Regions from separate parts of the Streptomyces montanus genome, predicted to be linked through region 3. Evidence: riboswitches for the same ligand, from Rfam matches in the RefSeq annotation. Region 3 holds a riboswitch; each other region holds the start of a gene.
What was found. Region 3 has a riboswitch for cyclic di-AMP ahead of FE633_RS00265 (M23 family metallopeptidase). Riboswitches for the same ligand answer to the same signal wherever they lie in the genome.

Region 1 (6,717 bases), on a different contig from region 3:
TGGCGTACGCGGCCAGGGCGATGGCTCCGGCTCCTGTTCCGGTTTCTGTTCCTGCTTCGGTCCCGCCACCGTGGCCGGGGCCGGGGCCGGGGCCGGGGTCAGAGCCAGGTCCAGGGCCGTGGTCGGGGCCGGGTCCAGGGCCGTGGTCGGGTGCGGGGCCTGGGCCGGGCTACGGGTACCCGCAGGGGCAGCAGGCGCCCTACCCGGCGTACGGGTATCTGCACGGTCAGCCGGCGCCCTACTCGGCGTACGGGTATCCGCACGGGCAGCCGGCGCCCTACCCGGCGTACAACCCCTATCGCACGTGAGACGCCATCAGGCCGAAGCCCGCGTCAGCCGTGCCAGCTCGTCGTCCGTCAGCTCCAGGTCCGCCACCCTCAGCAGCGCCGGAAGCTGCTCCACCGTCCGGGCCGAGGCTATCGGTGCCGCGACGGTCGGGCGGGAGGCGAGCCAGGCCAGCGCCACCGTGGCGACCTCCGCGCCCCGTGCCCGCGCGACCTCGTCCAGCGCGGCCAGCACACGAGGCCCCCGCTCCGACTCCAGATGCGCGCCTGCCGCCCCGGCCCGCGCGCTGTCGACCTCGACGCCCGGCCGGTACTTGCCGGTGAGGAAGCCGGAGGCGAGGGCCCAGTAGGGCACGGCGGCCAGCCCGCTGCGGGACGCCACGTCCTGGAGCGGGCCCTCGTATGTGTCACGGGAGACGAGGTTGTAGTGGGGCTGCAGCGCGACGTACCGCGCGAGGCCCTCGCGGTCGGAGAAGTCGAGGGACTCCTGAAGTCGCGCTGCGGAGATGTTGGACGCGGCGATCGCGCGCACCTTGCCGGACCGCACCAGTTCGTCCAGCGCCGTGATGATCTCCTCGACCGGCACCGACGGGTCGTCGCGGTGCGTGTAGTAGAGGTCGATGTGGTCGGTCCGCAGTCGTCGCAGCGAAGCCTCGGCCGCGGCCTTGATGTTGGCCGCGGACAGTCCTGGGTACTGGGGATGGGAGCCGACCTTGGTCGCGACGACGACGTCGGCACGGTTGCCGCGCGCGGCCAGCCAGTCGCCGACGACCGTCTCCGACTCACCGCCCTCGTTGCCCGGAGCCCATGACGAGTAAGTGTCGGCCGTGTCCACGAAGTTGCCGCCCGCGGCGGCGTACGCGTCGAGTACGGCGAAGGACTGCGCGCGGTCGGCGGTCCAGCCGAAGACGTTGCCACCGAGAGCGAGCGGAAAGACCTCGAAGCCTGACGCGCCCAGCGTGCGAAGAGTGAGAGAAGGCATGGGGACGTCAACGGCCGTACCGGACGGCCGTATTCCATGCACGCCGCACGCCTGCACACCGCACGTACGCCCACCCTTTCGGACGTACGTGCTCAAAGTCCCCTGGCTGCTTGCGGGTTGCCGCTTACGGTCCGCTTACGGGTTGATGCCCTTGCTCCGCAGCCACGCCATCGGGTCGATCCCTTCCCCGCCGGCCGTGTGGACCTCCAGGTGGAGGTGCGCCCCGGTGACGTTGCCGGTCGCGCCCACGCGGCCGATGACGTCGCCCGTGTTGACCTTCTGCCCGACGCTGACGCTGATGGACGACTGGTGGGCGTACCAGAGCTCCGTGCCGTCGTCGAGGGTGATCACCGTGCGGTAGCCGTACGAACCGTTCCACCCGGCCTCGGTGATGGTGCCGCTGTGGATCGCCTTGAGCGGCGTACCCGTGGGAGCGGCGAAGTCCAGACCGGTGTGGTAGCCGGAGGACCACAGCGAGCCGGCCTGCCCGAAGGTCGAGGAGATGGTGTACGAGGAGGTGGGCAGCGAGTAGCTCTTCGCGAGTTCCGCGAGACGCTCCGCCTCGGCCTTGCGCTTGGCCTCCTCCTCCGCCTTCTTCTTGGCGGCGGCGGCCTTGGCCTCGGCCTCTTCCCTCTCCTTGGCGGCCGCCTCGGCGGCCTTCTTCGCGGCGGCGGTCTCCGCGGCCTCCTGGGCCTCGCGGTCCACCTGGTCCTGCTGCCGCTCGGCCTGCAGCATGATGCGGGCGCGCAGGGCCTCGCCCGCGTCCGAGTTGCCCTGTTCCGCGTCGGCGGTGGTCAGACCCACGCTGCTGAGCGACGTCGTGTCATCGGCTTCCGCGGAGTCGTCCGCGAACATCGAGCCCACGGACGGCAGATCGGGCATCGAGATGGAGACGGGCGGCTTGCCGGTCTGCGCGCTGGCCATGCCACCCGCGCTGACGGCCGCGATGACGCCGACGCCCAGAACCGTGGAGCTGCGGGCGAGACCTCCGCCACGCTGCTTACTGACGCGGTGCCGGCCCCGAACGGGTCGGAGGGAATCCTCGGTGGGGTTCCACTCCTCCCAGGTCTCCTCGTCCTTACGGATGCCGTAGCCGAAAGTGTCGGGATTGAACTCACTCGGCGCGGACGAGGTTTGCGGGGCAGGCCGGTTGGACGCCACGTAGGCGCACTCCTTTCCTTCCTTCTCGCCTACCGGGTTAGCTGACGGGTTCGGAGCAGGAAGGTCTCCTACGCGCGTCAATCATGGTGTCGCACACCATGAACAACGCCCGATTCACCCCAAGTTGGTGGTTCCCCGGTTCCCTTTCGAGATTCGGCACGTGCGCACGGAGCCGCCTCTTGTGACGGCTGGGACGACCGCGCTGCGTTATCGAACGTTAATAGAGGCAGGCACTGGATTCCAAGCTGTTCTGGATGATCGTTAACGTTTTTGGCCTGGACTTACGGGTCAAGAGGGGAGTAAATCGGGCGAGTTGATTGACTCTCGACCCAGTGGCCTTTGATGACGAAGTGTCAGATGTTACGCGGAGTGGGGTCGTTCGACTACCGAGGGTCACGTGAGGGGCTCGGCTTCACCGATGCCACAGGGAAGACGACGAAGAACTCCACGAGGCTTTGGAGAACTCCACGAGGTGCCAAAGAACTACAAGAACGCACCGAAGAAGTCCAAAAAGCGCTGAAGACGTACAGAAAGCACCGGACAGGACCGAAGACACCCGGAAACACTCAGGGCCGGAAAACACTCAGGGCCGGAATCCATAGGATTCCGGCCCTGAGCCTTCAGTAGCGGGGACAGGATTTGAACCTGCGACCTCTGGGTTATGAGCCCAGCGAGCTACCGAGCTGCTCCACCCCGCGTCGTTAAGATCAGTGTACGCCATCGGCGGGGCCCTCAGCACACGGCTTTACGTCCCCTGCCCGTCCTGCCCGCCGGCCGCCCGGAGGAGGTGGCGGTTGGGCTCGGCGGCCCGCTCCTCGAATTCCGGGAGCACGACGACGTCGGCGCCCTCCGCGGCCAGCAGCCCGCCCCCGTCAGCGGACGCCACGAACGTGTCGGGCTCGCGCCAGGCGGTGACCACGCGGCGCACTCCCGCGTCGATGATCAGCCGCGCGCAGGGGGTCGGCCGGGAGGCGCGGCGGGCACAGGGTTCCAGGCTGCTGTAGACGGTGGCGGTGGCAAGGCGCGGGTCGGCCGGGTCGAGTTTGGCGAGCGCGGCCTCCTCGGCGTGCGACACCGCGTCGGACTCACGGGAGTACCCGCGGGCCAGCTCCGTGCCGTCGGCCGCGACGACGACCGCGCCGACGCTGAAGGCGGTTCGCGAGGGCGGACACTGGGCGGCGAGGTCACACGCGGTCTCCAGCCAGTGCCGGTCTGCGGCGGAGGCGAGCTCTCCGACGCCGGGCGCCGTGGGCACGTACCGCATGAGCACCACATCGCCCACCGGCCGCGTCTCCACCAGCCGCATCCGGTTGCGCACCCCGCCCGGGTAGCCGCCCGGCCCGAACAGCCGCGGCGCGTCCGGCTCCCCGACGACGAGCGGCGCGAGGGCGAGCTGCAACTCGTCCGCGAGCCCCTGCTGGAGCAGCTGGGTGTGCACCAGCCCGCCCCCTTCGACCATGAGCCGCCGCACGCCCCGTACGTCATGAAGGTGCTCGAGTACGGCCTGCCAGTCGAGCGCGGGCCCGACGGGAACGACATCGACGCCCAGCCCGCGCAGGGCCGCTGTGGCCTTCGCCACACCCAGGTCCGTCGTGTAGACGACCTTCTCCCCGCCCGTGGACCAGAAGTTGAGAGCCGGGTCGAGGTCCCCGCTGCCGCTGACGGTGACCTTCAGCGGATACTCCGGGCGGCCGGTGGCGGCTCGGGCCGCCCGGCGCTCGGCGGAGTTGACCAGGAGACGGGGGTTGTCCGCGCGCAGCGTTCCCGCGCCGACCAGGATCGCGTCGGACGCCGCCCGCACCTCGTCGACCCGGTCGAAGTCGGCAGGTCCGGAGAGGACGAGCCGTTCGGGGCCGGTGTCGTCCAGGCAGCCGTCGAGGGAGACGGCTGCGGACAGCAGGACGTAGGGGCGGGGCATCGGCGCACTCCCTCTCGGAGACCTGGCACTCATCAGGGCATCAGGGCGTCAGGATCTCGCAGGTTGATTCAACTTTTAAACAGTACCTACACTGGCGGCATGACGACCCGCTGGCTCACCCCCGAGGAGCAGCGCGCCTGGCGCGCGTACATCGCGGCCTCCCAGCTTCTGGAGGACGCGATCGACCGGCAGCTCCAGCAGGAGGCCGGCATGCCACACCTCTACTACTCCATCCTGGCCGCCCTTTCCGAGGCACCCCACCACTGTCTGCGCATGACCGACCTCGCCGAGCGGCTGAAGATCACCCGCAGCCGGCTGACCTACGCCGTGACGCGCCTGGAGAAGGACGGCTCGGTACGCCGCGAAGGATGCCGCATGGACAAGCGGGGCAGTCTGGCGTTCCTGACCGACGAGGGGATGGCCCTCCTGGAACGTACGGCGCCCGGCCATGTCGAGACGGTCCGCGCCTCCCTCTTCGAGCACCTCACCGAGCAGCAGGTGGGGCAGCTGGAGGAGATCTGTACGGAGGTCGCGCGGGCTCTCCAGGGAGACGGGGCGCAGTCGGCGCCCGACGACCTGCCCTGGCGGCGCCGCTCCTCCACCCCTTGCACGTGAGCTGAGCCACCACCTGCCTCCGCACCGTTGCTTAAACTTTAAAGCATGAGCTAGGGTCTCGATCCGAGGAACTGCTTCAAATCTGAAGCAGACCACGATTGGACCGGAGAACCCGCATGCCCGACTTCCCCGCCGCCACCCCGCGCGCACGCGTCCGGGTACCGCTGCGCTTTGACGACGGCTACAGCGTCGACGCCGAACTGGTCACGTTCCACGGGCTGAGCGACGGCCAGGAACACGTGGCGATCGTCCTCGGACCCCCTTCGGCGACCCCTCTGGTCCGCCTCCACTCCGAGTGCCTGACGGGCGACGTCTTCGGCTCGGCCCGCTGCGACTGCGGCCCCCAGCTCCGCGAGGCCGTCGAACAGATCGCCACGCGTGGCGGCGTACTCCTCTACCTCCGCCAGGAGGGACGGGGCATCGGCCTCTACAACAAGCTCGACGCGTACGCCCTCCAGGACCAGGGCCTCGACACGTACGCCGCGAACACGGCCCTCGGCCTGCCGGAGGACGCCCGCGACTACACGGCGGCGGCCCAGATGCTGGCGGCGCTCGGCGTCACGGAACTGGATCTGCTCTCCAACAACCCCGACAAGGCGGAGCAGCTCCGCGCCCTGGACATCGATGTGCAGCGGCGCGTCCCGACGGGCGTCTTCACGACGGACCACAACGTCCGGTACCTGCGGGCGAAGGTCCTGCAGACCCAGCACACGCTGCCGCTGGCGGAGCTGACGGCGAGCTGACGCCCGGCGCCTCCCTGTCCAGTGGCCGACCTGATCAGGGGCCGACCTGTTCAGTGGCGGACCTGATCAGTGGCCGACCGGCGGTGGTCCGGTGATCACCGCACGGCGCCTCGTGTCCGGTCGGCACCGGCCGTGCGTGTCACGGCGAGGGCGGCGCCAAGAGTGGGGTAGACGGGCACGGCGTGGGCCAGGCGGCTGATCTGCAGGATGCGCAGGACCCGTCCCTCGGGGCAGACGAGGCGCAGTTCGCCCTTCCCCTCGCGCAGCAGGGTGCGGACGGCCATGAGGGTGCTCAGCCCGTCCACGTCGGTGTAGGACAGCTCGGACAGGTCCACGATCAGACGCAGCGGGTGCCGGCCCTCCTTGATCACGGATGCCACGCTGTCGCGCAGCTCCGGGGCCGTGCCGGTGTCGAGGATCCCCCTGACCTCCATCACGGCCCAGCCGTTCTTCTCCCAGTGCGACGCCAGGAACAGGGTCATGGCCATGGCGGCCTCCTGTGCTTCTGGTTCCTTGATTCGCCTGAGTGCGATGCCCGTCCGGGCTCCGGAGCCCGGATTGCCTTCGAACCGCCTTCGACTGTTCCTGTACCCCGTTCCGCTCATCTCATCTTGACCGGACAGCGCTCAAGTTTTATCCAGGTGAGTGGGGAGGTTGGACCCACACCCGCAGCCCGGAGGGTCGGCTGACAATGAACGGGACCCGGCCGCGGAACACCCGGTCGCAGCGCCTGCTGGAGGAACGCACCGCCGATCTCCAGCGGGTGAAGGCCGAGTACGACAACTACCGCAAGCGGGTGCGCCGCGACCGTATGGCGGTCCGCGAGATCGCGGTGGCCAACGTGCTGCGCGCTCTGCTGCCGGTGCTGGACGCCGTCGACCGTGCGGGCGAACACGAGCCCATGACGCGAGGCCTGAAGGACATCGCCGACACCCTGGAGACCCAGCTCGGCTCGCTGGGCCTGCAGGCGTTCGGTGAGGAGGGCGAACCCTTCGACCCCACCCGCCACGACGC
Region 2 (6,717 bases), on a different contig from region 3:
GTTCGCGACGGAGGCGGTCACCATCGGCGGGCAGCGCATCGAGGTCGGCGATCCGGTACTCGTCGTACTCGCCGCCGCCGACCGCGACCCCGGGCGGTTCGACGCCCCCGACACCCTTGACCTCGGCAGACGCGACAACCAGCACCTCGGCTACGGGCACGGCATCCACTACTGCCTCGGTGCGCCCCTGGCCCGTCTGGAGGGCAGGACCGCGCTCGCGACGCTCCTCACCCGTCTCCCTGACCTGCAACTCGCCGTCGATTCCACCGATTTGCGGTGGCGGGGAGGGCTCATCATGCGTGGGCTGCGCACATTGCCGGTGAGCTTCACCCCAGCTCCGAGCTGATAAAACGTCAGCTCTGTGATCTTCACGTGATCTGCTCTGCATCTACTTGTGACAAGCGTTCGACTGCGGATAGGTTCACGGCTCAGTGCAGACCTCACCCGTCGCTCTAATCCCTGCCGTCACGCGAAAGGCAACCGCATGCTCTCCGGGAACGGTCGTCACCGTCGCCCCCGTCAGGCCCCGGCTCTCTTCGTCGCAGCCGGAGTGACCGGTTCGGCCATCGCGATCCCCCTGCTCGGCGCGACCGGCGCCAGCGCTGCCAGCGGTACGACCTGGGACGCGATCGCGGACTGCGAGAGCGGCGGATCGTGGAGCGCCGACACCGGCAACGGCCGTTACGGCGGGCTCCAGATGACCCAGGAGACCTGGGAGCAGTACGGCGGCCTCGACTACGCCGCGAGCGCCGACCAGGCCAGCCGCTCCCAGCAGATAGCCGTCGCCGAGAAGGTCGTCGCGGACAAGGGCGCGAGCGCCTGGGCGACCTGTGGGCTCGTCGCGGGTCTGACGCAGGACTCCGGCGCCGCCGATGTCGACACGGGTGTGGCCGACGACTCCGCTTCTTCGTCCACCGATTCGGGTTCGGACTCGACCTCGGACTCGACCTCGGACTCGGACTCGGGTTCTGGCTCTGGCTCTGATTCCACGAAGTCCGATACATCAGACACGTCTGATGGGTCCGACAAGTCCGATACGTCCGAGTCCTCCAGTGATGCGACACAGGACTCCGGCAGCGGCGCCAACTCCGAATCGTCGAGCGGCGACAGCACGTCCACCGGTACGGCGAAAAGCGGCGAAACCGGTCGCCATCGCGGGGGCAGTGCCGAAGAGGGCGCCGCGGCCTCGCGTGCGGGCGACTCCGCCGGCCGGCACGCCTCGCGCGGCGGCACCGTCTCGCGTGAGGCGGTCGACGGCACGTATGTGGTCCGCCCCGGAGACAATCTCTGGGCCATCGCCGACTCCTTTGACATGGAGGGTGGATGGCCCGAGCTCTACGCCGAGAACAAGCAAACCGTCGGCGCCGACCCGGACCTCATCCTCCCCGGTCAAAGGCTTGAACTCGGCAGCGAGTAACTGCTCCCCAAGCCGTCGAATCAGGCGAAAAGTAGCGGCAGTTCGGGGCGAATGTCCGGTTTGATGAAAGTGAGACATGGCTCTCAAAGACCCTGATCGTCTTTGGAGTTCGGCGGATCGCGTGTTTACGGTCGTGATCGCTCGCCACAGCGGGCCCCGTCGGACGTCACGCCGAATCCTGCCAACGGCCGTACGGGAACAGTCGTCGCGTCAAGCGCCGTAGGCAGGAGCGGGGGACCCAAGGTAAGCGCCCTCCCCGGTCACCGAGACCGGAGATGGCTTGGGGTTAAGCCGCGCGCAAGTCGCGCGGCCGGGCAACTCACTCGGCCCGAACCCGACAGCTCACCTCGCAGGCGTCGGTGAGGGGATCTCTCCATGCTGCATTCCGGCACGGGCAAGCACCGCCGCCCGACCAAGACCGCTCGTATCGCCACGCTCGCCGGTGTCACCGGCGCCGCCATCGCCGTTCCGCTGATGGTCTCCGGCACCGCCTCCGCCGCCAGCGCCTCCGAGTGGGACGCCGTCGCCCAGTGCGAGTCGGGAGGCAACTGGTCCATCAACACCGGCAACGGCTACTACGGCGGCCTGCAGTTCTCGTCCTCCACCTGGGCCGCGTACGGCGGCACGCAGTACGCCTCCACCGCCGACCAGGCCTCCAAGGCCCAGCAGATCCAGGTCGCCGAGAAGGTCCTCGCGAGCCAGGGCAAGGGTGCCTGGCCGGTCTGCGGCAAGGGTCTGTCCGGCGCGTCCCCCTCGGGCTCCGGTGCCGCGCAGGAGAGCACCCAGCAGCAGAGTGCGCCGGCCCAGGAGGAGCGGGCCTCCCGCTCCCAGGAGCGCTCCGCGCCCAAGACCGTCGAGACCCCGACCGGCAAGAAGGTCAAGAAGGGCGACGGCGAGTACAAGGTCGTGAAGGGTGACACCCTCAGCGCGATCGCCTCGGAGCACCACGTCAAGGGCGGCTGGAAGAAGGTGTTCGAGCTGAACGACGACATCATCGACGACGAGAACTTCATCTTCCCGGGTCAGCAGCTGCACCTCAGCTGACGTTGACGCCGCGCCCCTGAGGCGCGGCCTCGACGCGGAAACCTCTTCGTGGAACCTCGGCTTGCTCACAGCCCTCTCATAAGAGGGGCCCGCAAGCTGAAGGAGTCCTCCCGGGAGCGCTTCCGTTCCCGCTCTCCCCGCCCCGGTGCGTGTTCCCCCGCATGCACCGTGGCGGGGCTTTTCTTTCTCTGTTCTCCCCCCATTTGTTCCGTTCTGGAACAATGTGTACCCTCAGTTCCGTCCATGGGGTGGTCGGACGGCTGGCCGATCTCCCGGAGCCGGTTAGGCTCATCTCGCGGAACCGCCGCGGCTCCGCGCATGCGGGCCGAGCGCCCGTGTACCCGCGTCACATCCCAGAAGGAGATGCTCGTGCCGTCCATCGACGTCGTCGTAGCCCGGGAAATCCTGGACTCCCGAGGCAATCCCACGGTCGAGGTCGAGGTCGGCCTCGACGACGGCAGCACGGGGCGTGCCGCCGTCCCGTCCGGCGCCTCCACCGGCGCATTCGAAGCTGTCGAACTCCGCGACGGAGACGCCGGCCGCTACCTCGGCAAGGGCGTCGAGAAGGCCGTCCTCGCCGTCATCGAGCAGCTCGGCCCGGAGCTCGTCGGCTACGACGCCACCGAGCAGCGGCTGATCGACCAGGCGATGATCGACCTGGATGCCACCGACAACAAGGGCTCGCTCGGCGCCAACGCCATCCTCGGCGTCTCCCTCGCCGTCGCGCACGCCGCCTCCGAGGCCAGCGACCTCCCGCTCTTCCGCTACCTGGGCGGCCCGAACGCGCACCTGCTGCCCGTTCCGATGATGAACATCCTGAACGGCGGCTCGCACGCCGACTCGAACGTGGACATCCAGGAGTTCATGATCGCCCCGATCGGCGCGGAGTCCTTCTCCGAGGCGCTGCGCTGGGGCGCCGAGGTCTACCACACCCTCAAGAAGGTGCTGAAGTCCCGCGGTCTGGCCACCGGCCTCGGCGACGAGGGCGGCTTCGCCCCGAACCTCGGCTCCAACCGCGAGGCTCTCGACCTCATCCTCGAGGCGATCAAGGAAGCCGGCTACACCCCCGGCGAGCAGATCGCCCTCGCGCTCGACGTCGCCGCCTCCGAGTTCTACAAGGACGGCTCCTACCTCTTCGAGGGCAAGGAGCGCTCCGCCGCCGAGATGACCGAGTACTACGCCGAGCTGGTCGAGGCGTACCCGCTCGTCTCCATCGAGGACCCGCTGTTCGAGGACGACTGGGCCGGCTGGAAGGTCATCACCGACAAGCTCGGCTCCAAGGTCCAGCTCGTCGGCGACGACCTGTTCGTCACCAACCCGGAGCGCCTGGCCCGTGGCATCGAGGAGGGCTCGGCCAACGCCCTGCTCGTCAAGGTCAACCAGATCGGTTCGCTGACCGAGACCCTGGACGCCGTGGAGCTCGCCCAGCGCAACGGCTTCAAGTGCATGATGTCCCACCGCTCCGGCGAGACCGAGGACGTCACCATCGCGGACCTGGCCGTCGCCACCAACTGCGGCCAGATCAAGACCGGCGCCCCCGCTCGCTCCGAGCGCGTCGCCAAGTACAACCAGCTGCTGCGCATCGAGGAGATCCTCGACGACGCGGCGGTGTACGCCGGCCGCAGCGCCTTCCCGCGGTTTCGCTCCGCGAACCAGTAGGCACAGCGCTCCGCGAACCAGTAGGCACAGCGCTCCGCGAACCCGTAAGCACAGCGAGGGCTGAGCTCCGCACGCAGGGGCCACCGCCCCGTCGGGCGTACGTCCCCGTACTCGGTCCCGTACCGTGTGCGGGGACGTACGTGCGTGAAGGGGAGGCATTGGGATGGCCGTGAAGGACCGCGACCGGGACCGGTTCTCCACCGCGACCAGGCTGCGGCTGCTCGGCGAGCAGACGGCCGCCCGTGTCTACCGCTCCCAGACCAAGCGCCAGGCCCGCCGCTCCCGGCTGACGGGCCGGGCCGCCCTGCTCGTCCTCGTCCTCTGTTCCCTCGTCGTCGCCCTCGCCTACCCGACACGGCAGTACGTCTCCCAGCGCGCCGAGATCGCCGACCTCCAGCAGGAGCGGGAGCAGGCCCGCGAACGGGTGGAGCAACTGCGCGACCTCAAGGCACGCTGGCAGGACGACGAGTACGCCGAGCAGCGGATCCGGGAGCGGCTGCACTATGTGATGCCGGGGGAGACCGGCTACATCGTGATCGACCCCGACGCGGCGAGGAAGTCGCGTACGGACCAGACGGCGGCCGACCGCCCCTGGTACTCCAATCTCTGGTACGGCGTCGACAAGGCCGACAGCGCGGACCAGTGAACCGATGAGAGAGACACAGACCCAAGGCATGGAAACGCCCCCTCCTTCCACTCCGCGCACCGAGCCCACCGACGCGGACGTCGAGGCCTTCAAGCAGCAGCTCGGGCGCCCGCCGCGCGGGCTGCGTGCGATCGCGCACCGGTGCCCGTGCGGTCAGCCGGACGTGGTCGAGACGGCGCCGCGGCTGCCGGACGGCACGCCGTTCCCGACGACGTACTACCTGACGTGCCCGCGCGCGGCGTCGGCGATCGGCACGCTCGAGGCGAACGGCGTCATGAAGGAGATGACGGATCGGCTGGCCGAGGACCCTGTTCTGGCCGCCGCCTACCGTGCCGCCCACGAGGACTACATCGCGCGCCGCGATGCCATCGAGGTTCTGGACGGCTTCCCGAGCGCGGGCGGCATGCCGGACCGGGTGAAGTGCCTGCACGTTCTGGTGGCCCACTCCCTGGCGGCGGGGCCGGGCGTGAACCCGCTGGGCGACGAGGCGATCGCGATGCTGCCGGAGTGGTGGCGCAAGGGTCCGTGCGTGACGCTGCCGCCCGAGGAGTGATGTCGCCCCCGCCGCCCCTACCCTCCCCCAAGCTCTCGGCTTCGCTCGAGCAGGGGGGACCCCCATCATCCCGTACCTGGGGGCTCCGCCCCCAGACCCCCGTATCGGCCTGAACGGCCTCGTCCTCAAACGCCGGACGGGCTGGGTATGTCAGCCCCTCTGGGGGCACCTCCCAGCGGTAGCTGGGGGAGTTTGAGGAGCGGGGTCTGGGGCGGAGCCCCAGGGATGGGACGGGTAGGGGCGGCGGGGGCGAGGAAACGGAACCACGACAGGAGAGCACAGGTCATGACCAGGGTCGCTGCCATCGACTGCGGCACCAACTCCATCCGGCTGCTCGTCGCCGACGCGGACCCGGCGACGGGCGAACTCGTCGACCTGGACCGGCGGATGACGATCGTCCGCCTCGGCCAGGGCGTCGACCGCACCGGCCGCCTCGCCCCCGAGGCCTTGGAGCGGACGTTCACCGCCTGCCGTGAGTACGCGGCGGCCATCAAGGAGCACGGCGCGGAACGCCTCCGCTTCGTGGCGACCTCCGCCTCCCGAGACGCCGAGAACAGGGACGAGTTCGTACGCGGTGTCCTGGACATCCTGGGTGTCGAGCCCGAGGTCATCTCAGGCGACCAGGAGGCCGAGTTCTCCTTCACGGGCGCGACCAAGGAGCTGACCGGCAGGGACGACCTCGCGAAGCCCTTCCTCGTCGTGGACATCGGTGGCGGCTCCACCGAGTTCGTCGTCGGCGACGACCACGTCCGCGCCGCACGCTCGGTCGACATCGGCTGCGTACGGATGACGGAGCGCCACCTCATGCACGAGGGGACGATCGCGGACCCGCCGACACCGGACCAGATCGAGGCCATCCGTGCCGACATCGCCGCGGCCCTCGACCTCGCCGAAGAGACCGTCCCCCTGCGCGAGGCACACACGTTGGTCGGGCTCGCGGGATCCGTCACCACGGTGTCGGCGATCGCGCAGAACCTCTCCGAGTACGACCCGGCCGCCATCCACCACTCCCGGGTCCCGTACGACAAGGTCCGGGATATCACCGAGCATCTCCTGGCCTCCACGCACGCGGAACGCGCCGCCATCCCCGCGATGCACCCGGGCCGTGTGGACGTGATCGGTGCCGGTGCGCTCGTACTGCTCTCGATCATGGAACGGATCGGGGCGAGCGAGGTCGTCGTGAGCGAGCACGACATCCTCGACGGCATCGCCTGGTCGGTTGCGTAGACCCCTAAGCTACCCATGGGTAGCCTCGCTTGAGCTGTTCCGCTAACGTATGAGCACGTCCGAGGGGTCCTGAAAAGGCCCTCGGTGAGGGCCCTCGGAGAAACTTCGTGAAGTTCTTCACAAGGAAATCGGGCCTGATAGGCAAGGTTTTCGCGTCCTCGGGCCGACTGC
Region 3 (6,717 bases):
CGCGATGGAGATGCCCGCGCGGTCCTTGCCCGCCGCGCAGTGCATGAGCGCGGGCACGCTGTCCTCGGCGAGGGCGTGCAGCACCTGGCTGTGCTCGGCCGTGCGCTCCTTGATGATCTCGCGGTAGGACCTGATCATCCGGTTCGCGGCCCTGCCGTCGGAGAGGATCGAGCGCAGCTGGTCCAGGTCGCCGTCGCGGACCATCTTCCAGAACTCGGCGCCGTGCGCCGGGTCGGTCAGCGGCAGGTTCACATTGCGCACGCCCGGCAGGTCGACGTCCGGGCCCTCCAGCTTCTTGTCCGCGGCATTGCGGAAGTCGAAGATCGTGTGCAGGCCCAGTGAGGCGAGGAACGCGGCGTCTTCATCCGTCGCGTGCGCGAGATGGCCGCTGCGGAACAGCCGCCCGTACGCCACTCGTCGGCCGTCCACCGTCGGCAGGCCGCCCACATCGCGGAAGTTGCGCACTCCGGTCAGCTCGGGCTCGGTCGACGGGACCTGCTGCGTCACGGGGGCTCCTCCCATTCGGCGGCCGACGCTGTTGTCGGCGGGGCGCGTTCTCGACCATACGACATGGATTCCTGGGGCAATGACTTGTCCACAGGCGTTTGCGTCCGAGGCACATGCGATTGGATGATGTTCAGGCTTGAGCGCGCTTGTTCGGATCTGTGAGGGTTTGATGATTGAGATCAGCGAGACCGGTCGCACGTGGCTTCTGTCGGGGCCCACGAGCAGCTATGCCCTCCGGGTCACTGACGAGGACGAGTTGACGCATCTGCACTGGGGGCCGCGCATCGTGCTCGCGGATGCCGAGGCGCTCGCCGCCCGCCCCGGTCCGCAGTACTGGCCCTTCGAGTCCCCGCTCGACGGATACGAGGAGTACCCGGTCGAGGGCGGCCCCCGTTTCGCGCGGCCCGCGCTGTCCGTGCGCACGGTCGAGCGGCGCGGCACGGAGTGGCGCTTCGAGACGTACGAGGCGGACGGTGACGAACTGCGCCTTCGCTTCTCCGACGCGGGGCTCGGTATCACGCTGCACTACCGGATGCGCCATGACGTGGTGGAGCGTTGGGTGACCCTCGTCAACGAAGGGCCCACCGTCGAGGTCCTGCGCGCCGATTCCGCCACCTGGACACTGCCCGAGCGCGACGGCTGGCGGCTGTCACAGCTGCACGGGCGTTGGGCGGCCGAGTCCCGGCTCGTACGAACGGACCTCACCTACGGTGAGAAGGTCATCGGCAGCCGGCGCGGCCACACCGGGCATCAGCATCTGCCCTGGGTCGCGCTCGACGAGGAGGCGACCGAGGAACGCGGCGAGGTGTTCGGATGCGCGCTCGCATGGTCCGGTTCGTGGCGGATCGCCGTGGCCCAACTCCCGGACGCGCGCGTGCAGATCACCGGCGGGGCCGGGTACGACGACTCGGGCCTGGTGCGGCTGGCGTCGGGGGAGAGCTTTGTCACGCCCGTCTTCGCGGGGCTGTGGAGCGACGGCGGCTTCGGCGGTGCGAGCCGTGCCTGGCACGCCTACCAGCGGGCGTATGTGATCCCGGACGCCGGGCAGGACCGGCCCGTGCTCTACAACTCGTGGGAGGCCACGGAGTTCGACATCTCCGAGGAGCAGCAGCGAGCACTGGCGCGCCGGGCCGCGGCGATGGGCGTGGAGCTGTTCGTGGTCGACGACGGCTGGTTCGGGGCGCGGACCAGCGACCGGGCCGGGCTCGGGGACTGGACGCCCAACGCGGACCGCTTCCCGGCGGGGCTCAAGCCCCTCGCCGACGATGTGCATGCGCTCGGCATGCAGTTCGGCATCTGGGTCGAGCCGGAGATGGTCAACCCGGACAGCGAGCTGTACCGCGCGCATCCCGACTGGGTGCAGTTCCAGCCGGGGCGCAGGCGCACCGAGTTGCGCAATCAGCTGGTCCTGAACCTCGCGCGGGAGGACGTTCGGGAGTACCTGTGGGAGCGGCTCGACGAACTGCTGTCCAGCGCCCCCATCGACTATGTGAAGTGGGACTTCAACCGCTGCTTCACGGACGCCGGATGGCCGGACGAGCCGTATCCGCAAAGGCTGTGGGTCGATCATGTGCATGCGCTGTACGGCCTGTTGGACCGTCTGCGGGCCGCGCACCCGGGTGTCGCCTTCGAGTCCTGCTCGGGCGGAGGCGGCCGGATCGACCTCGGGATCATGGCCCGTACGGACCAGGTGTGGACCTCGGACAATACCGATCCGCTCGACCGGCTCGCGATCCAGCACGGCTTCAGTCAGCTGCACCCGGCGCGGGTCATGGCCGCCTGGGTCACCGACAGCCCGAACACGCAGCTCAACGGGCGCGTCAGCTCGTTGCGCTTCCGATTCGTGAGCGCCATGGCAGGGGTGCTCGGCGTCGGGGGAGACCTGACCGAGTGGAGTGACGAGGAGCTCGCCGAGGCGCGGGAGTGGGTGGAGCTCTACAAGGAAATCCGGCCCGTCGTGCAGCGCGGCGACCTCTACCGGCTGCGGGCGCCGGAGGGCGGGCTGAGCGCGGTGCAGTACGTCCACGGAGACCAGGCCGTCGTCCTTGCCTGGCTCCAGGCCCAGCACCATGGCGAGCCCGTCGGGTCGGTGAGACTGCGCGGTCTCGACCCGACAGCAGTGTACGAATGCCTCGAAACGGGCGAAGTGCACCGAGGTGCCGTGCTGTTGCATCAGGGGTTGCGGACGGGGTTGCGTGGCGACCTCGATGCGGCAGTTTTCCGGCTGCGTCGCATGTGAGTGCTATGTCCGGATTAGTGGCCTTCATTCAAACTCGCCCTGGAATGGAGGCCGCTGGGTCGGTGGCCCGTGAGCAGCGTCATATTCGTGACGGTCCGCTGTCGCCATGTTCACGTAATTCAACTGTGTTCTCGGGGATTTCAGGAATTCACAGAGATCGGCAAAGACGCACCGTGACCGAGATATCGGTCAAGGATCAAGAGAATGGGACACATAGGCAACCCAAAGCTTGTCCCTGTGCGTCTTGTTCGCTTACGTTCGCCACCAATCCGGACGGACGCCCAATCCTGCCGCCGCCCGGAATCCGCACACACTGACCCGTGTACGGCAGGAGCGGGGGACCCACAGGTACAACGCCTGTTCCGGTCTCCGGAACGGCTAGGGGTAAAGCCGCGCGAAAAAGCGTGGCCGGGCATCTCCAGCTCGCACCCGACAGCTCACCTCGTAGGCGCCGGAGAGGAATTCGTCATGCCCGCGAAGGGTAAGCACCGCCGTCCGAAGTCCCAGCGTCTCACTCGCTCGATCGCCGTCGCCGGAACGGGTGGCGCCGCGCTCGTGCTGCCGCTTCTGGGGGCGACCGGCGCGCACGCCACTACTCCTCAGACCGCCCCTGTGTCTGTTTCCAAGAAGGCCGAATCCGTTTCGGAGAAGGCCGCCAAATCCGCTCCGGTGGCGGCCCAGAAGAAGGCCGCGAACCGCACGTACACGGTGAAGAAGGGTGACTCCCTCTTCAAGATCGCCAAGGCGCAGCACGTCAGTGGTGGCTGGAAGAAGCTCTACGCGGACAACCGCCGGGCCATCGGCGACGATCCGGCGCTCATTCACCCGGGCCTGAAGCTGGCGATCGGCAAGAAGGCCGCCTCCGCTTCCGGTCCCGTCAAGAGCAAGGCCGCAGCCCCGTCGTCCGCGACGACGACCACGGCTGCCAAGCCGGCGGACGCGCCGAGCACTTCGAGCGGCTTCACCCTGCCCGTCGCGGGCGCGACCGTCGGCACCCCGTACCACCTGGCGGGCTCCATGTGGTCCAGCGGCTACCACACCGGTGTCGACTTCGTGGTCCCCACCGGTACCTCGCTCAAGGCCGTGGGCGCGGGCACCGTCGTCTCCGCCGGCTGGGGCGGCGCGTACGGCAACCAGGTCGTCATCAAGCTCAACGAGGGCCACTACGCGCAGTACGCCCACCTGTCCTCCCTCTCCGTCTCGGCCGGGCAGTCCGTGACCGAGGGGCAGCAGATCGGCCTCTCCGGCGCGACCGGCAATGTCACCGGTCCGCACCTGCACTTCGAGATCCGCACCACTCCGGACTACGGCTCGGACGTGGACCCGGTGGCGTTCCTGCGCGCGCACGGCGTCACCGTCTGACACCTCCCGCACAGCGACGGGGACCACTCGGGCAGCCGAGTGGTCCCCGTTCCGCGTGCTGAGGGGATCGACAACGGTGGCGGTCCGGCGTCACAGTGGTCATGGTCGGCAAGCGCTTTCTATCGCCTCGGCGGCGAGGACCGGCGACTGCCCGTACCCGTGATCGCCATGACCCGTCGTACAGAAGGAGTCCGATGACGACCCGCAGAGCCTTCGGGACCCTGGTCGCCGGTACCGCCCTCGCGGCCGCCCTCGTCCCCGCGCAGAGCGCGAACGCGACGGTCCGCCACCGCCGAGGACGGCTCATCGCCCGCGACGACTTCCGGCACGGCCTCGGCCAGTGGGTCACCGAGCTGCAGGACGGCGGCAACGTCACGGCGTCCCGTGGGGTCCTGGAGATCGACGTACCCAGCGGCGCGACCGTCTGGTTCAGGCGGGCGCTAGAGGGGCGGCCGTACGTCCTCGAGTACACCGCCACGCCGGTCTCCGCCGGCGGCGTCAATGACCGGGTGTCGGATCTCAACAACTTCTGGAACGCCGTCGACGTCCGCTCCCCGGACGACCTCTTCGCCACCGAGCGCGGCGGCGCGCTCGACGAGTACGACTACCTCAAGACGTACTACGCCGGCTATGGAGCGAACTACAACACGACCACGCGGCTGCGCCGTTATGTGGGCGAGGCGGGCGTCCGTCCGCTGATCCGCGACTACACGGAGCCGTTGCTGGTGGCGAACGAGCCCCACCACGTCCGGATCGTGTCGAACGGCTCGACGGTCCAGTGGTGGAACAACGGGCGGCTCGTCTTCGACTACCTCGACCCGGAGCCGTACACGAGCGGGCACTTCGCGTTCCGGACCGTGTGGAGTCATTTCCGGATCACGGACTTCCGGGTGTGGGAGCTGTGTATTCCGAGTTGACCAACACTTGACGCGTGGCTTATCTCACCGCCCGTCAAGCCCTTATTACGGTCGCGTAGGTCACACCGAAAGGTGAATCATGGCCCGATGTGGCAGACGATTCGAAGAATGACAGCAGATCAGTGATCGGGTCGTACGTGGCGGTGGGGGACAGCTTCACCGAAGGCGTGGGCGATCCGGGCCCCGATGGGGCGTTCGTGGGATGGGCCGACCGGTTCGCGGTGCTCCTCGCCGACCGGCGGCCCGAGGGCGGCTTCGGGTACACCAACCTGGCCGTGCGGGGGAAACTGCTCGACCAGATCGTCGAGGACCAGTTGCCCCAGGCCAAGGAACTCGCCCCGGACCTCGTCTCCCTCTGCGGGGGCGGCAACGACATCATCCGGCCGGGCAGCGACCCCGACGAGGTCGCCGAGCGCTTCGAACGGGCCGTCGCGGAACTCACGTCGGCCGTCGGCACGGTGCTCGTGACCACCGGCTTCGACACCCGTGGCGTACCGGTGCTCAAGCATCTGCGCGGCAAGATCGCCACGTACAACCTGCATGTGCGGGCGATCGCCGACCGGTACGGCTGTCCCGTGCTCGACCTGTGGTCGCTCAAGACCATCCAGGACCGGCGGGCCTGGGACAACGACCGGTTGCACCTGTCGCCCGAGGGCCACACGCGTGTCGCGCTCCGCGCCGGACAGGTCCTCGGCCTGGAAGTGCCCGCCGACCCCGACCAGCCGTGGCCGCCCCTGCCGCCGCGCGGCACCCTCGAGGTGCGGCGCGACGACATCCACTGGGCGCGCGAGTACCTGGTGCCGTGGATCGGGCGACGGCTTCGGGGGGAGTCCTCCGGGGACCGTGTGGTGGCGAAGGGCAACCTGTCGCCGTACGACATCAAGATGCGGATCGAGTCGGTGGTGTGAGGGGCAGGGGGCAGGGGCGGTTGGGCCCGGCCTCGGGGCAGCTGAGGGGTGGGATCCGGCGGCGGTGGTGCCTGCCGGTGAGGCTCATCGGCGGCCCGGGGCCGTCAACGCCTCCCGCTCCACGCCCAGTTCGCGGGCGAGTGCCTCGTCCACCCACTCCTGTGTACGGGCCCGGGACACCGTGCCCTCGTACGCCGTCATCTGGACCGCGAGACCGTCGAGGAGCGCGGTGAGCCGCAGCGCCGTGCCCATGGGGTCCGGGCAGCGGAACTCGCCCGCGGCCACGCCCTCCGCGATGACCTCGGCGATCGCGGCCTTCCACTGGCTGTCGAGGCCCCGCGTGACATCCCGCAGCGCCGGCTCGCGCAGTGCCGCGGCCCAGCCCTCGATCCACAGGCGCCAGCCCTTGGCCTGGCCCGTCGGCGCGTACCAGCGGACGGCCGCCCGCAGCCGGCGCAGCGCCGTCGTGCGGCGGCCGAGCAGCTTGCGCAGATGGGCGAGGTCTCCCTCGGCCGCGTATCCGAACGCGGCGGCGACCAGCTTCTCCTTCGTCGAGAAGTGGTACAGCACCAGTGCGTTGCTCACCCCTAGCGCGGTCGCCACATCGGCGATCCGCACGGATGTCACGCCCCGTGCCTCGATCTGCTCGATGGCGGACCGCAGCAATTCCTCACGCCGCTCCGCCACGCTCAACCGCACCCTCCTCGCCACGCGGCAACCCTAAGCCCTTGCCGAGGGCAGTGCAGGGGACAGCCCGCGCCGGCCGGTCGGCAGGTGTCACCGA

Region 1: another riboswitch for cyclic di-AMP. It lies ahead of FE633_RS35485 (M23 family metallopeptidase); the one in region 3 lies ahead of FE633_RS00265 (M23 family metallopeptidase).
Region 2: another riboswitch for cyclic di-AMP. It lies ahead of FE633_RS41875 (transglycosylase family protein); the one in region 3 lies ahead of FE633_RS00265 (M23 family metallopeptidase).

What each region holds. Positions count from the first base shown of each region.
Region 1 covers NZ_VBZC01000053.1:43,225-49,941, reverse strand. Annotated here, with positions in the region: gene FE633_RS35495 (PrsW family intramembrane metalloprotease) at 1-308, shown strand, start outside; gene FE633_RS35490 (aldo/keto reductase) at 316-1,266, opposite strand; gene FE633_RS35485 (M23 family metallopeptidase) at 1,402-2,427, opposite strand; cyclic di-AMP (ydaO/yuaA leader) riboswitch at 2,439-2,596, opposite strand; tRNA gene FE633_RS35480 (tRNA-Met) at 3,052-3,125, opposite strand; gene FE633_RS35475 (dihydrofolate reductase family protein) at 3,173-4,345, opposite strand; gene FE633_RS35470 (MarR family winged helix-turn-helix transcriptional regulator) at 4,445-4,960, shown strand; gene FE633_RS35465 (GTP cyclohydrolase II) at 5,077-5,703, shown strand; gene FE633_RS35460 (STAS domain-containing protein) at 5,799-6,191, opposite strand; gene grpE (nucleotide exchange factor GrpE) at 6,395-6,717, shown strand, end outside.
Region 2 covers NZ_VBZC01000080.1:1,873-8,589, reverse strand. Annotated here, with positions in the region: gene FE633_RS41885 (cytochrome P450 family protein) at 1-346, shown strand, start outside; gene FE633_RS41880 (LysM peptidoglycan-binding domain-containing protein) at 485-1,417, shown strand; cyclic di-AMP (ydaO/yuaA leader) riboswitch at 1,623-1,788, shown strand; gene FE633_RS41875 (transglycosylase family protein) at 1,793-2,461, shown strand; gene eno (phosphopyruvate hydratase) at 2,831-4,120, shown strand; gene FE633_RS41865 (FtsB family cell division protein) at 4,284-4,766, shown strand; gene FE633_RS47950 (DUF501 domain-containing protein) at 4,795-5,319, shown strand; gene FE633_RS47945 (Ppx/GppA phosphatase family protein) at 5,605-6,546, shown strand.
Region 3 covers NZ_VBZC01000001.1:54,824-61,540, forward strand. Annotated here, with positions in the region: gene FE633_RS00255 (tyrosine-protein phosphatase) at 1-507, opposite strand, end outside; gene FE633_RS00260 (alpha-galactosidase) at 677-2,746, shown strand; cyclic di-AMP (ydaO/yuaA leader) riboswitch at 3,048-3,212, shown strand; gene FE633_RS00265 (M23 family metallopeptidase) at 3,215-4,108, shown strand; gene FE633_RS00270 (DUF6250 domain-containing protein) at 4,303-5,025, shown strand; gene FE633_RS00275 (SGNH/GDSL hydrolase family protein) at 5,148-5,933, shown strand; gene FE633_RS00280 (TetR/AcrR family transcriptional regulator) at 6,018-6,620, opposite strand; gene FE633_RS00285 (glutamate dehydrogenase) at 6,711-6,717, opposite strand, start outside.